2 regions of the Streptomyces sp. NBC_01089 genome follow, and region 2 is predicted to be linked to the other one. Evidence: riboswitches for the same ligand, from Rfam matches in the RefSeq annotation. Region 2 holds a riboswitch; the other holds the start of a gene.
What was found. Region 2 has a riboswitch for S-adenosylmethionine ahead of OG510_RS28445 (aminotransferase class V-fold PLP-dependent enzyme). Riboswitches for the same ligand answer to the same signal wherever they lie in the genome.

Region 1: it holds a riboswitch for S-adenosylmethionine, as region 2 does, so the genes downstream of both, thrC (threonine synthase) here and OG510_RS28445 (aminotransferase class V-fold PLP-dependent enzyme) in region 2, are expected to answer to the same signal.

The regions. Positions count from the first base shown of each region.
Region 1 covers NZ_CP108660.1:4,666,230-4,673,704, forward strand. Annotated here, with positions in the region: gene OG510_RS20885 (APC family permease) at 1-1,227, opposite strand, end outside; gene OG510_RS20890 (glucosyl-3-phosphoglycerate synthase) at 1,599-2,543, opposite strand; SAM riboswitch class I at 2,700-2,826, shown strand; gene thrC (threonine synthase) at 2,842-4,143, shown strand; gene OG510_RS20900 (MoaD/ThiS family protein) at 4,229-4,504, shown strand; gene OG510_RS20905 (cold-shock protein) at 4,929-5,132, shown strand; gene groL (chaperonin GroEL) at 5,438-7,063, shown strand; gene OG510_RS20915 (Uma2 family endonuclease) at 7,207-7,475, opposite strand, start outside.
Region 2 covers NZ_CP108660.1:6,333,248-6,340,722, reverse strand. Annotated here, with positions in the region: gene OG510_RS28465 (NYN domain-containing protein) at 108-1,469, opposite strand; gene OG510_RS28460 (hypothetical protein) at 1,504-1,746, opposite strand; gene OG510_RS28455 (rhomboid family intramembrane serine protease) at 1,917-2,666, shown strand; gene OG510_RS28450 (Lrp/AsnC ligand binding domain-containing protein) at 2,663-2,944, shown strand; gene OG510_RS28445 (aminotransferase class V-fold PLP-dependent enzyme) at 3,042-4,418, opposite strand; SAM riboswitch class IV at 4,567-4,684, opposite strand; gene trpD (anthranilate phosphoribosyltransferase) at 5,018-6,082, opposite strand; gene OG510_RS28435 (cytochrome bc complex cytochrome b subunit) at 6,210-7,475, opposite strand, start outside.

The sequences.
Region 1 (7,475 bases), 1.7 Mb from region 2:
CAGCCGGTGCTTGTGCTCTCCGCGCCGCGACACCAGCGCGCCGAGCGCGACGAAGACGTACATCGCGGCCACCGCGACACCGGTGACATCGCTCAGCGTGTCCAGATTGACGAAGCACAGGACCGCTCCGGGCACGCCGACGGCCAGCGTCGCCGCCCAGGGGGAGTTGTAGCGCTTGCCGATGTGGGACAGGACGCGGTTGGCGGCGGTCGGCCAGGCCGCGTCGCGCGCCGACGAGTAGACGACGCGGGAGTTCTGGATGACCATCACGATCGCCGCGTTGATGATCGCGAGGGCGATGCAGAGGCTGACGAACGTGCCGACGCCCGAGTTGCTCCAGGTCTGCACCATGCCCGCCACATCACCGGCGGCGAGCGTCCTGAGGTCCGGGGCGCCGAGCGTGATCGCGACCACCGGGATCAGTACGACGGCCGCGCCGATGCCGAGCGTCCACAGCACGGTGCGGGAGACGTTGCGGCGCGGGTTGTCCATCTCCTCGGCCAGATACACGGCCGTCGAGAAGCCCTGGAGGATGAAGAGCGCGGTGGCGAGACCGGTGACGATCAGACCGGCGGTGACGGCCGAGCTGTGGCCGTGCCCCGCGTCCATCACGGGGTGCACGAGCACGGAGGCGGACCGGCTGGTGTGGGTGAAGCCGAGGAAGGCGACGACCGCGCAGGCCACCACCTCCAGGACCAGGAAGATGCCGGTGATCCAGGCGTTGGCCCGCAGGTCGAGCAGGCCCATCGCGGTGGCGAGCAGCATCACGCCGGCCGCCGTGTACTGCGGGTTCAGATGCACGATCGGCGCCAGATAGTCGGCGGTGCCCAGCGCGATGATGGGCGGCACGATCATGACGACGATCAGCGAGAGGATGAAGACCAGCCATCCGGCGAGCCGCCCCATGAGGGTGCCGACCATGGCGTACTCGCCACCGGAGCTGGGGATGAGCGTGCCCAGCTCGGAGTAGGTGAACGCGACACCGATACAGAGCACACCCGCGATGGCGATGGTGAGGGCCGTCCCGGTGCCCAGGGTGGCGAACGAGTCCGGCACGATCACGAAGAGCGACGATGCCGGGGTCAGACAGGAGAGCGTGAGCAGCGTGCCTCCCACCACCCCGATGGACCGGGTGAGCGTGGGGGCTTCCCCCGCCGTCACGGCACGGGTGTCGGCTTCCGGCTCCCCGGGGGGCGCGGCAACGGTCGTGTCGGGCGTATGGGTCATCCGTTGTCCCATCGGTGCTGGCGGCATGAGGCTGGCGGCATGAGGGGGAGGCACCTTCGGGGATTCACCGACGGGTGCCGCACATGCGGGGTGGACCGCGAGGACGTCCACGCCGCTCCGGTGACCGAATACAACTCCCGACGGGGATTTCCGTCAAGGGTTCGTTAAAGCATCACCGCAACGAAATCCGTCGTTTGTTTACGGCATTGCGGTGCTCATTACCGTTCAGAGTGCGGTGACTGCACGGATATCGCGGATCAAAGCCAGGTTCGGATTCTCGCGCCGGCGATGGCCAAAACCTTTCCATGGACGGCACACATGGGCGGCATCCATGGCGGCATCCATGGACGGCTTGCGCGTACGGATTCCGGTCAGGCCGCCCGCCGTGCCGCGTACTCGCCGACGCTCCGCATCGGGGGCCGCTCCTCGGTGTCCACCGCGTACGTCCTCGGTACGAACCCGCCGGCCCCGCGCTCGAACTGCGTCAGCGCGGGCCGCACCAGCTGCCCCCGCGAAAGCCGCAGCTGCGCCGTGCGGTAGATCGCCGCCGCCATCCGCCCCAGCGCCAGCCCGTCCTGGTGGCGGTGTTTGCGCGAGCCCACGTCGACCTGCGCCAGCGCGTCGAGCCCCACCGTGTGCAGCGCGTCGACGAGCAGGCCCAGCTCGACGCCGTAACCGACCGGGAACGGCAGCTGTTCGAGCAGCGAGCGCCGCACCGCGTACTCGCCGCCCAGCGGCTGGACGAATCCGGCCAGCTGCGGCCAGTGCAGATTGAGCAGCGGCCGCGCCACCAGCTCGGTCACCCGCCCGCCCTGGCCGGCCGCCTCGCCGAGCGGCCGGTCGTACATGGCCTTCACGAACTGCACGTCGGGGTCGGTCAGCAGCGGTCCGACGATCCCGGAGACGAAGTCCGCGGAGAACTCCCGCAGGTCCGCGTCCACGAAGCAGACGATGTCGCCGCCGGTCACCAGCAGCGAACGCCACAGCACTTCGCCCTTGCCCGGCACGGCCGGGATCCGCGGCAGGATCTCGTCCCGGTGCACGACCCGCGCCCCGGCGGCCGCCGCTGCCTCGGCCGTACGGTCGGCGGAGCCGGAGTCGATCACCACCAGCTCGTCGACGAGCGGCACCGGCAGGGTGTCCATCAGCTCCCGCCGGATGGTCTCGACGATCGCCCCGACCGTCGCCTCCTCGTTGAGCGCCGGCAGGACGACACTCACGGTCGTGCCGCGCTTGGCGGCGGTCAGCCGGTCCAGCGGACGGTCGGCCGCCGACCAGGAACGCCTGGTCAGCCAGCGGTCCACCTCTTCCAGCACGGCGCGTCTCCTTGACTGTGAGCCATCTCGCGGTTCGGACGACTATCTCAACCGTCCCGGCCTTCGGTTACAGTCTTGAACAACGCGAATGGCCACGGCATGCCGGGGTCAGCACTCGCGGACAAACACGCCGGGCCTCGAGGCCCGCGTCATAAGCGCTCATCCAGAGGGACTGAGGGAACGGCCCGTAGAAGTCCCGGCAACCTTCCGCCGACCGCGAGGTCATGGTGGGGAAGGTGCCAATTCCGTCTCGTGGCGAAGTACGTCGCGAGGAAGATGAGGAGAGGACCTCGCCACCATGGCTGTGCAGACCATCACCAGCACCAACGACTCCACCGGGACCGTCGATCTCGGCCCCGCGGCGGCCCTCTCGTGCCGTGAGTGCGGCGAGCGTTTCCCGCTCGGCCCCCTCTTCGCCTGCGCGTCCTGTTTCGGGCCGCTCGAAGTGGCGTACGACCTGCCGAGCGGCTCCCCCGACGAGCTGAAGAAGCGCATCGAGGCCGGCCCGAACAGCATCTGGCGCTACGCCCCGCTGCTGCCCGTCCCCGCCGGTGTGGCCGACCAGCCCAACCTGAACCCGGGCTTCACCAAGCTCGTCAAGGCCGACAACCTCGCCCGTGAGCTGGGTGTCACCGGCGCGCTGCACATCAAGGACGACTCCGGCAATCCGACGCACTCCTTCAAGGACCGTGTCGTCGCCATCGCCGTCGAGGCCGCCCGCGCCTTCGGCTTCACCACGCTCTCCTGCTCCTCCACGGGCAACCTGGCCGGTGCCGTCGGCGCCGCCGCTGCCCGCGCCGGCTTCCGCTCCTGCGTGTTCATCCCGCACGACCTGGAGCAGGGCAAGGTCGTGATGGCCGCGGTGTACGGCGGCGAACTGGTCGGCATCGAGGGCAACTACGACGACGTCAACCGCTTCTGCTCCGAGCTCATCGGCGACCCGATCGGTGAGGGCTGGGGCTTCGTCAACGTCAACCTCCGCCCGTACTACGGCGAGGGCTCCAAGACCCTGGCGTACGAGATCTGCGAGCAGCTCGGCTGGCAGCTGCCGGACCAGATCGTCATCCCGATCGCTTCCGGCTCCCAGCTCACGAAGATCGACAAGGGGCTCCAGGAGCTGATCAAGCTCGGCCTGGTCGAGGACAAGCCGTACAAGATCTTCGGCGCGCAGGCCGAGGGCTGTTCGCCGGTCTCCACCGCGTTCAAGGCCGGGCACGACGTCGTACGGCCGCAGAAGCCGGACACGATCGCCAAGTCCCTGGCGATCGGCAACCCGGCGGACGGCCCGTACGTCCTGGACATCGCCCGCCGCACCGGCGGCGCCGTCGAGGACGTCAACGACGCGCAGATCGTCGACGCGATCAAGCTGCTGGCCCGCACCGAGGGCATCTTCGCCGAGACCGCGGGCGGTGTGACCGTCGGCGTCACGAAGAAGCTCATCGAGGCCGGTCTGCTCGACCCGTCCCTCACCACCGTCGTACTGAACACGGGCGACGGCCTCAAGACCCTGGACGCGGTCGCCCCGACGTCCGGCCCGACCGCGACGATCCGTCCGACCCTGGACGCGTTCCGCGAGGCGGGTCTGGCCACGGGCGCCTGACCCGCCGTCCACCGGCCGCCCCGTCCACCGGCCGGCCCGCCGTCCACCGTCTGACACCGCTGCCCATCCCCGGAAGGCAATCCGCATGAGCGTCAAGGTCCGTATCCCCACCATCCTCCGCACCTACACGGGCGGCCAGGCCGAGGTCGCCGCCGACGGCGGCACCCTCTCCGAGGTCATCGCCGACCTGGAGAAGAACCACACCGGCATCGCGGCCCGCGTCCTGGACGACCAGGGCAAGCTGCGCCGCTTCGTGAACGTGTACGTGAACGACGACGACGTGCGCTTCGAGCAGGGCCTGGAGACGGCCACGCCCGACGGCGCGGGCATTTCCATCATCCCGGCCGTCGCCGGCGGCTGAGCGCCCTCTCCGGCGCCGCGGCGTGCCCTCCGGGGCACTCGCCGCTCTGCTGTCCGCTATGCCTATTGCCCTCTCCGCACCCCAGGCGGAGGGGGCAATTCTGCATGGTTGAACACGGTAGAGTTGGGGCAGCCCCCTTGATCGTCCGCGCCGTGAGCTGCTGAGCCGGCGCCAATGTGTGGGCAATGTGCTCGATCTCTTTGCGGCCTAAGTGCCCTTTGCCCGGCCCGACTTGCCCGGGGATCCTCGGGAATCCGCCCAATGGTGCGGTCGGTCTCGCTCAGAATTCTCGTCCGATTGACCTGTTGCAGAGGGCAGTTGGGCAGATACATTCAGCCGCGGTCGACGCGTTCCGGCGCAAGGTCTGACCCGGATCCCGCGAAGTGCGGGCTCTGTGCAAGGGCCAGTAATAGGGGAGTTAGGCATGGCTCAGGGCACCGTCAAGTGGTTCAACGCGGAGAAGGGGTACGGCTTCATCGCGGTCGACGGTGGTGCGGATGTTTTCGTCCACTACAGCGCGATTCAGATGGACGGCTACCGCACCCTTGAAGAAGGTCAGCGAGTCGAGTTCGAGATCTCGCAGGGCCAGAAGGGTCCGCAGGCGGACATGGTCAAACTCGCCGTCTGATCTCGGCGCGATCGGCCACCGGCCCACTCACGCACGAGAGGCCCGCACCCCACAGAGGGGAGCGGGCCTCTCGCGCGTCCGGGCTGTCCCGGGCCAGGGGTCGCATCCATCGAAGGCGCTTGCACTCGCAGGGGTCGAGTGCTAATCATTGGCGTTAGCACTCTCCCAGTGAGAGTGACAGAAGGGCCGGGTTGGTGAGGCTCGCGGGCCGGGTGGGGCAAGGAACCACCGGGCAAGCAGGCCGTCCGTCGCGGGCACCGCCAGGTCTGACGCTTTCCACCCCCTGTCCGGGAGGACCACTTCACATGGCCAAGATCATCGCGTTCGACGAGGAGGCACGGCGCGGTCTCGAGCGCGGGATGAACCAGCTCGCCGACGCCGTCAAGGTCACCCTCGGCCCCAAGGGCCGCAACGTCGTCCTTGAGAAGAAGTGGGGCGCCCCCACGATCACCAACGATGGTGTTTCCATCGCCAAGGAGATCGAGCTCGAGGACCCGTACGAGAAGATCGGCGCCGAGCTGGTCAAGGAGGTCGCCAAGAAGACGGACGACGTCGCCGGTGACGGTACGACCACCGCGACCGTCCTCGCGCAGGCGCTGGTTCGTGAGGGCCTCCGCAACGTCGCCGCCGGTGCCAACCCGATGGCCCTGAAGCGTGGCATCGAGAAGGCCGTCGAGGCCGTCTCCGCCGCTCTCCTGGAGCAGGCCAAGGACGTGGAGACCAAGGAGCAGATCGCTTCGACCGCCTCCATCTCCGCCGCTGACACCCAGATCGGCGAGCTCATCGCCGAGGCGATGGACAAGGTCGGCAAGGAAGGCGTCATCACCGTCGAGGAGTCGCAGACCTTCGGTCTCGAGCTTGAGCTCACCGAGGGCATGCGCTTCGACAAGGGCTACATCTCGGCGTACTTCGCCACCGACATGGAGCGTATGGAGGCGTCGCTCGACGACCCGTACATCCTGATCGTCAACTCCAAGATCGGCAACGTGAAGGACCTCCTTCCGCTGCTCGAGAAGGTCATGCAGTCCGGCAAGGCGCTGCTGATCATCGCGGAGGACGTCGAGGGCGAGGCGCTGTCGACCCTGGTCGTCAACAAGATCCGCGGCACCTTCAAGTCCGTCGCCGTCAAGGCCCCGGGCTTCGGCGACCGCCGCAAGGCCATGCTCGGCGACATCGCCATCCTCACCGGTGGCACGGTCATCTCCGAGGAGGTCGGCCTCAAGCTGGAGAGCGCCGGTCTCGACCTGCTCGGCCGCGCCCGCAAGGTCGTCATCACCAAGGACGAGACCACGATCGTCGACGGTGCCGGTGACAGCGACCAGGTCCAGGGCCGCGTCAACCAGATCCGTGCCGAGATCGAGAACTCGGACAGCGACTACGACCGCGAGAAGCTGCAGGAGCGCCTGGCGAAGCTCGCCGGCGGTGTTGCGGTCATCAAGGCCGGTGCCGCGACCGAGGTCGAGCTCAAGGAGCGCAAGCACCGCATCGAGGACGCCGTTCGCAACGCGAAGGCGGCCGTCGAGGAGGGCATCGTCGCCGGTGGTGGCGTGGCCCTGCTCCAGGCTTCCGCGGTGTTCGAGAAGCTTGAGCTCGAGGGTGACGAGTCGACCGGCGCCAACGCCGTGAAGCTCGCCCTGGAGGCCCCGCTGAAGCAGATCGCCGTCAACGGTGGTCTCGAAGGCGGAGTCGTCGTCGAGAAGGTCCGCAACCTGACGGTCGGCCACGGTCTGAACGCCGCGACCGGCGAGTACGTCGACATGATCGCCGAGGGCATCATCGACCCGGCGAAGGTCACGCGCTCCGCGCTGCAGAACGCCGCGTCGATCGCCGCGCTGTTCCTCACCACCGAGGCCGTCATCGCCGACAAGCCGGAGAAGGCCGCCCCCGGCGGCGCCCCGGGCGGCATGCCGGGCGGTGACATGGACTTCTGATCCTCGGCTCGCAACGAGGATCGGCTGCTCCAGCAGCAGTACGGCAAGCAGTACGGACCGAGGGCGGTACCCCTTCTCGAAGGGGTACCGCCCTCGGGCGTTCGCGGTTGCTTCGGCGGTGCACTCACCGGGCTCCGCGAGCGTCAGTCTGCGTACTCCTTGAGTTCCTCGGTCTCCAGGGTGATACCGAGCGGAGAGGGCAGCTCGACGGCTTTCCCGTAGGGGTACGAGACATTCTCCTGATAGGTGCCGCCCTTCGGGCTGCTGAACACCGTCACGGCGTTGTCCTCGCGGTCGATGAGGAGATAGACGGGAATCTCCGCCTCGGCGTACGCCACGGGCTTCTCGACGCGGTCACGGCGGTTGGTGTCCCGGTCATGGGAGGTGATCTCGACCACGAGGAGAGCGCCAT
Region 2 (7,475 bases):
TCAGTCACCAGGTGCATATTTTACAGACATCGCACAGGCAGTAACGGTCACTTGACGCTGTGATGGAGAATCCGCACCGCGAAGTCGGGCATTGGGCACAGCAGTTACTAGACGCGCGAAAGCCTCTTCAGCAACAAGACGGACGCGACGGGCCTGGCGCCCGATCTCGCCACGCCGTCGGCGACCTCACGGTCGGCCGACACGACCACCACAGGACGCCCGGAAGGCTCCGCCCTGACCAGCTGCCGGATCACCTCGTCCGCCGTCACCCCGGGCTTGCTGAACAGCACCCGCACCCCGCGCGGCGGCGCGAGCAGCACCGGCGCCGCCAGTTCGGCCCCGTCGAAGACACAGGTCATCTCGGCGCCGGTCTGCGCGGCGAGCATCGAGAGACCGCCCAGCAGGCGCAGCCGCTGCTTCTCCAGCGGCAGTTGCGGATAGCCGGTCTTGGTGACGTTGTAGCCGTCCACCACCAGATGGGCCTGCGGCAGCGAGAGCAACTGGTCGAGCAGCGCCGGATCGGTGTCGGAAAGCGCCCTGGCCGCGACGTCCTTGGGCGAGAGCGTGCCGGGCTCGACCGCGTCGACGGAGTCGGCGGGGCGCGAGGTCACCGGCGGCAGGGCCAGTTCGCGCCGCAGCCCCTGGGCCGCGTCGAGCACCGTGTCGAGCAGCAGCCGCAGCCGCATGTCCTCGACGGAACGCCCCTCGCGTACGGCGCGCCGGCCGGCCTCGACCGCCGCCTCCGCCTCACCGAGCCTGGCCTTCAGCCGCCGCGACTCGCTCTCCGCAGCGGCCACCCGGGCCGCCGCGTCGGCCCGCGCCGCTTCGATCTCGGAGCCGGAGCGGCGCAGCGCCGCCTCGCCGCGCTTCACATCGCTCTGTGCGCTGCGCAGCTTGCGCTGAAGCGATTCAGCATCCTTGCGGGCCGCGTCCAGCTCCGTACGCAGCCGCTCGTTCTCGGTCCTGGTCTGGGCCCGCGCTTCGGCCAGCTCGGCACGCAGCCGCTCCAGCTCGTGCCGGCCCGCCTCGTCGGCGCGCTCGGCGACCACCCGCAGGGCCTCCTCGCCCGCGGCGGCGACGAGCTTCACCCAGCCGGCCGGACGCAGCACATAGGCAGCGGCCGCCACGTCCACCGGGTCGGCGGCCGCGGGCGGCGAGCCCGCTTCGAGCGCACCGGTCAGCTCGGGCTGGGACTCCTTGAGCCGCTCGCCGATGCGCCGGCGGAAGAGCGCGTCGCCCTCCAGGGCAGCGGCCATCGCGTTGCCCGCGAACTTGGCCCGTCTGGTGGGAGTGAAGCGGGCGTACTGCCTGAGCTGCGCCGGGAGTTCGGGGACGGTCAGCCCGCCGAAGGCGTCGGACACGAGCGCGACGACGCGCCGCCGTACTGCCTCGGGCAGCGGACGGTCGAGCGCCTCCGCGGCGTCACCGGCCGCGTCGGCCGGCTCAGCACCGCTCTCAGCCTCCACCATCCGTCACCCCACTGTCACTCTTCAGGGGGCTCCCTCAGGAGCCGCCACCCGGCCTGTCCACCAGCTCGATCTGGTCCACCGCGTTGCACCAGCGGCAGCGCACCGACTCGATGGTCTCACTGACCACCTCGCGCTCCTCCACCTTGGGCTCACCGGCCAGGTCGAGATGTATGTACTCGACAACCTTCGACGAGCGCGTCACATCGAACCGGGTGAGATTGCCGCAGAGCGTGCAGCGCCACCGGGTGTCGGCGGTCGGCATGGGAACCGTCGTCATACGTGCGTCCTCTTCGTTCGTACTGCCTCGGTCGCGGTGCGCCATCGAACTGCGGATGTACTCCCCGCAACCCTACGGCCTACGGCATACCCCGGGGGCGGACCTGCCGACCGCGGGGAGCCCGGCGAGGCGATCTGCCCGATTGCGTCCGGTTGGGCCATGCTCGGTGAATGTTCACGTGGCGGGACGCGGCCCGACGGAAGACACCGCGACGGCGCGGGGACCCGACCGGCGGGCCTGTGGTGACCTACGGCCTGATCGGCCTCTGCTGCCTCGTCTTCCTGCTGAGCCCGGTCTCGGGGCTCGATCCGGCCTACGGAAAGGGGGACAACCTCCTCGCCGCCCAGAGCGCGTACTTCAACCACTGGGGCGTCGTCCCCACCGAACTGATGAGCGGTACGGCCGGCGCCCTGCTCACCCCGCTCACCGCGCTCTTCATCCACGCCAACTGGCTTCATCTGCTCGGCAACATGCTGTTCCTGTACGTCTTCGGCGCGATGGCCGAGGAGCGCATGGGCCGCGTGCACTTCGCGGTCTTCTATGTGGTGAGCGGCTACATCGCGCTGACCGCGTACGCGCTCACGCACTCCGGCTCCGACCAGACCCTGGTGGGCGCGTCCGGGGCGATCTCGGCGGTGCTCGGCGCGTTCCTGAGCCTCTTCCCCCGGGCCCGGGTGACGAGCATCTTCCCGTTCCTGCTGTTCCTGCCGCTGCGCTTTCCCGCCTGGATCGTGCTGGTCTTCTGGTTCGTCCTGCAGTGGCTGGCGGCCGGCCAGCAGTCGGGAACCGGTCCCGGAGTCGCCTACACCGCGCACCTGGTGGGCTTCTCGCTGGGCTTCGGCTACGCGGCGGTGAGGTACTGGCGTACGACTAGAGTGAAACTCCCAGCGACGGCCACCGAGGGAGAAAGCAAGCCGTGATCACCGCGATCGTGCTCATCAAGACCAGCGTGGACCGGATCCCCGAGATCGCCGAATCCCTCGCCGCCCTGGAGAACATCAGCGAGGTCTACTCCGTCACCGGGACGTACGACCTGATCGCACTGGTCAGGGTCGCCCGCCACGACGATCTGGCGGACATCATCCCCGGCCGGATCAGCAAGATCCCCGGGGTGGAGGCGACGGACACGCATGTGGCGTTCCGTACCTACTCGCAGCACGACCTCGAAGCGGCCTTCGCCATCGGCCTGGACGCGTAACGGCCGCCCTGCCGCGCCGGGGGCCATGTGGCCCCGCCGCGCCGGGCGGCCGTAGTACGTCTCCGTGTCGCCGAGGTACGTCTGCGCGCGACCGAGGTCAGACAGCCGGCACGCAGCGGCCGTCCTCGGTGCGGTAGTTCCAGCGGGCGCCGTCCCGCACCAACTCCTTCACCGCGCCCACGAAGCGCTCCACGTGCTCGTCGGGCGTACCGGCGCCGAAGCTCACCCGTACCGCGTTGAGCGAACGCTCGCCCGGCTCGCCCTCCGGGGCGCCGCACTCCCCCTGGTCCTGCGGGTCGCTGCCGAGCAGGGTCCGTACGAGCGGGTGGGCGCAGAACAGACCGTCGCGGACCCCGATGCCGTACTCGGCGGAGAGCGCGGCGGCGAAGTGCGAGCTGTTCCAGCCGTCCACCACGAACGAGATGACACCGACCCGCGGGGCGTCGTCGCCGAAGAGCGAGAGGACCTGGACGGCCTCCACATCGGCGAGCCCGTCGAGAACCTTGCGGACCAGCGTCTGCTCGCGCGCCACCAGTGAGTCGAAGCCCGCGTCGGTGAGTGCCCGGCAGGCGGACGCGATGGAGTGGACGCCGATGACATTGGGCGATCCGGCCTCGTGGCGGGCGGCCGTGGTGTGCCACTCGACATCCACGCCGCCGTCGGCGCGCCGGGCCACGGTGCGGGAGGCGCCGCCGCCCGCGAGGTACGGCTCGGCGGCGAGCAGCCAGTCGGAGCGGCCCGCGAGGACCCCGGAGCCGAACGGCGCGTACAGCTTGTGGCCGGAGAAGGCCACCCAGTCGACGTCGAGCTCCGCGATGTCCACCGGGTGGTGCGGCGCGAGCTGCGCGGCGTCCAGCACGATGCGGGCCCCGTGGGCGTGGGCGGCGGCCGCCAGCTCCCTGACCGGCCACAGCTCACCGGTCACGTTCGACGCGCCGGTGACACAGACCAGGGCGGGCGCGTCCGGTGTCGTACGGGCGGCCAGCGCGCGGTCCAGTGTCTCGACGGCCTGCTGCGGGGTGCGCGGGGCGTTGAGGTAGGTCACGGCGGCGTCGCGCCAGGGCAGCAGGGATGCGTGGTGCTCGGTCTCGAAGACGAAGACCTCGCAGCCGTCGGGGACCACCGCGGCCAGCAGATTGAGCGAGTCCGTGGTCGAACGGGTGAAGACGACCTGGTCGTCCTGGCGGCAGCCGAGGAACTCCGCGACGGTCGTGCGGCTGTTCTCGAAGAGGTCGGTGGAGAGCTGCGAGAGGTACCCGGCGCCGCGGTGCACGCTGCCGTAGTACGGGGCGTACGCCGCCACGTCGTCCCAGACACGCTGCAGGGCCGGGGCGCTCGCCGCGTAGTCCAGTGCCGCGTAGGTGACCTCGCCACCGGTGACCAGCGGGACCAGGACATCCCTGCCGAGGACGGGAAGGTTCTCGGACGAATCCTGACAAACCGACGGGTTGATGGCAGCGCTGGGGACAGACATGACGAACTCCCGGAAAAAGGCAGGCGAATGCACTGCGCGTGCCACACGCAACAGTGCGGAGAAAGAGGTGCGGAGAAGGGGGCTACTGCCCTATCGCATTCGCTGAACCACGGAAGAACTCCCTCGACGACCAGGATCCCTGTCGAGGGATCCGCGCTTGCCGAGGACTTCGCTGCCCACGGCCTGGTCTTCACCCAGGGCACCCCGCCACGGACGGAGGGTTGCCGGACAGCGGGCTGGGGCCGTAGTCGCTGTCACTCATGACCTGAAGAGAATCCTGCCATACGCATCCTGACGCGCCAAGGCGCAGTCCACAGCATGAGACCGGTTGCCGGCCGCTCACCGGCCGGCCGCTGTGCGACTGCGCCCTGGGGCGTGTCCGCAAAGTCGCGTCGTTGCCCGCAGGGCGGGCGCGCGGCGTCCGGTGCGTTCCCCCAAGCTCTGCGAGCAGGGGGTTCCCCCACTCGGCGTGCCGGGCGGAAGTCCTCGTACTGGACGTACTCGGGCTTTCGCCCGGTGCGGCGAGAGTGCGTGCCGGGCGTCGCACGCCAGACGCGACTTTGCGGACACGCCCCAGGGCCGCCCTCCACAGGAAGGGCTCAGGCGTTGCTGGCGGCGACCCAGCGCTCCAGCGCCCGGGCCGCCGCCCCCGAGTCGATGGCGTCGGCGGCCCGGGCGATCCCGGCGGCGATCCGCTCGTCGAGGGAGCCGGGACCCGGGTCGAGCGCGACCAGCGCGGCCGCCGAGTTGAGCAGGACCGCGTCCCGTACAGGACCGGCCTCACCGGCCAGCAGCCGGCGGGCCACATCCGCGTTGTACGAGGAGTCGCCGCCGCGCAGCGCCTCCACCGGGACCAGACCGATGCCCACGTCACGCGGGTCGAAGGGCTCCTCGCGGACCGCGCCGTCCGCCACCGTCCAGACCCGGGAGGTGGCGGTGGTGGTCAGCTCGTCCAGCCCGTCGTCACCGCGGAACACCAGGGCCGACGAGCCGCGTTCGGCCAGCACACCCGCGACGATGGGCGCCATCCGCGCGTCGGACACACCGGTCGCCTGCGCCCTGACCTTCGCCGGGTTGGTGAGCGGGCCCAGGAAGTTGAAGGTGGTGCGGATGCCCAGCTCCTTGCGGGCCGCGGCCACATAGCGCAGCGCGGGGTGGAACTTGACCGCGAAGCAGTAGGTGATGCCCGCCTCGGCCGCGACCTCGACGACCCGCTCCGGGGTCAGCTGGAGATTGACGCCCAGCTTCTCCAGCACGTCGGACGCGCCGCTCTGCGACGACGCCGCGCGGTTGCCGTGCTTGACGACCTTGGCGCCGGTACCCGCCACGACGATGGAGGACATCGTCGAGATGTTCACGGTGTTGGCGCCGTCGCCCCCGGTGCCGACGATGTCCACGCTCGGGCCCGGCACGTCGATCAGCCTGGCGTGCGCGTACATCGCCCGGACCAGACCGCTGATCTCCGCGACCGTCTCGCCCTTGGCGCGCAGTGCGACCGCAAAGCCGGCGATCTGCGCGTCCGTCGCCTCACCGCTCATGATGCGGTCCATCGCCCAGGCGGTGGCGTCCGCGCTCTGGTCGACGCCGCGGAGCAGGGAGTCGAGGACGCCCGGCCAGGAGTGTGCCGCCACGCTGTCGCCGCCGACCGGGGTCACAACGCTCATGGTCCACTCCTGGGTCCACCGTCGAATAGGGATACGGCCAGCTTATCCAGCTCCCCAGACAGCGAAGAGCCCCGTCCATCGAATGGACGGGGCTCCCGCTGTGGCGACTTTTCAGTCGGTCAGGTGATCAGTGGTGACCGTGGCCGCTGGTGATCTCCTTGTACTCGTCGGCAGTGGGCTTCTCGATCTGGTTGTGCTCGCCGTAGTAGCCCTTGCTCAGCTTGGCGCGGACCCGGGTCAGGCGGGACACCTTGCGCGCGACACCGTTCTCGTCGACCTCGGGGCCGATCTCGAGCGGCCGGTACTGCTCGTGCGCGGTCAGCGTGTGCAGCTGCTCGGGCTTGAGCGGCTCGTGGACCTCGATGAACTCACCGTGCGGCAGCCGCTTGATGACGCCGGACTCGCGCCCGTGCAGCACCTTCTCGCGGTCACGGCGCTGCAGGCCGAGGCACCAGCGCTTGGTGACGATGAACGCGATGACCGGTCCGACGAACATCCCGACCCGGACGAACCAGGTGATCGCGTTGATCGACAGATCGAAGTGCGTGGCCCAGAGGTCGTTGCCGCCACCGACGAGCAGGATCAGATAGAGCGTGATCCAGGCGACGCCGAGACCCGTACGCGTCGGGGCGTTGCGCGGGCGGTCCAGGATGTGGTGCTCGCGCTTGTCCCCGGTGATCCAGGACTCGATGAACGGGTAGACGCCGATACCGACCAGGACCAGCGGGAAGACCACGATCGGGATGAACACACCCAGGACGAGTGTGTGGCCCCAGGCGTTGATCTCCCAGCCCGGCATGATGCGGACGAGCCCCTCGGAGAAGCCCATGTACCAGTCGGGCTGGGCGCCGGTCGACACCTGGTCCGGGCGGTACGGGCCGATCTCCCAGATCGGGTTGATCGAGGCGAGCGCCGCCATGGCCGCGATGACACCGAAGACCAGGAAGAAGAAGCCTCCGGCCTTGGCCATGTAGACCGGCAGCAGCGGCATGCCGACGACGTTCTTGTTGGTCTTGCCGGGCCCCGCGAACTGCGTGTGCTTGTGGTAGAAGACCAGGATCAGGTGGCCGACCAGCAGGCCGAGCATGATGCCCGGCAGCAGCAGTACGTGGACCGAGTAGAACCGCGAGACGAAGTCGCCGCCGGGGAACTCACCGCCGTACAGGAACATCGACAGGTACGAGCCGACGATCGGGATGGAGAGCATGACGCCCTCCATGAACCGCACACCCGTACCGGAGAGCAGGTCGTCCGGGAGGGAGTAGCCGGTGAAGCCGGTGAACATCCCGAGCACCAGCAGCAGGAAGCCGAAGAGCCAGTTGATCTCGCGCGGCTTGCGGAAGGCGCCCGTGAAGAACACGCGCATCATGTGCACCAGCATGCCGGCCAGGAA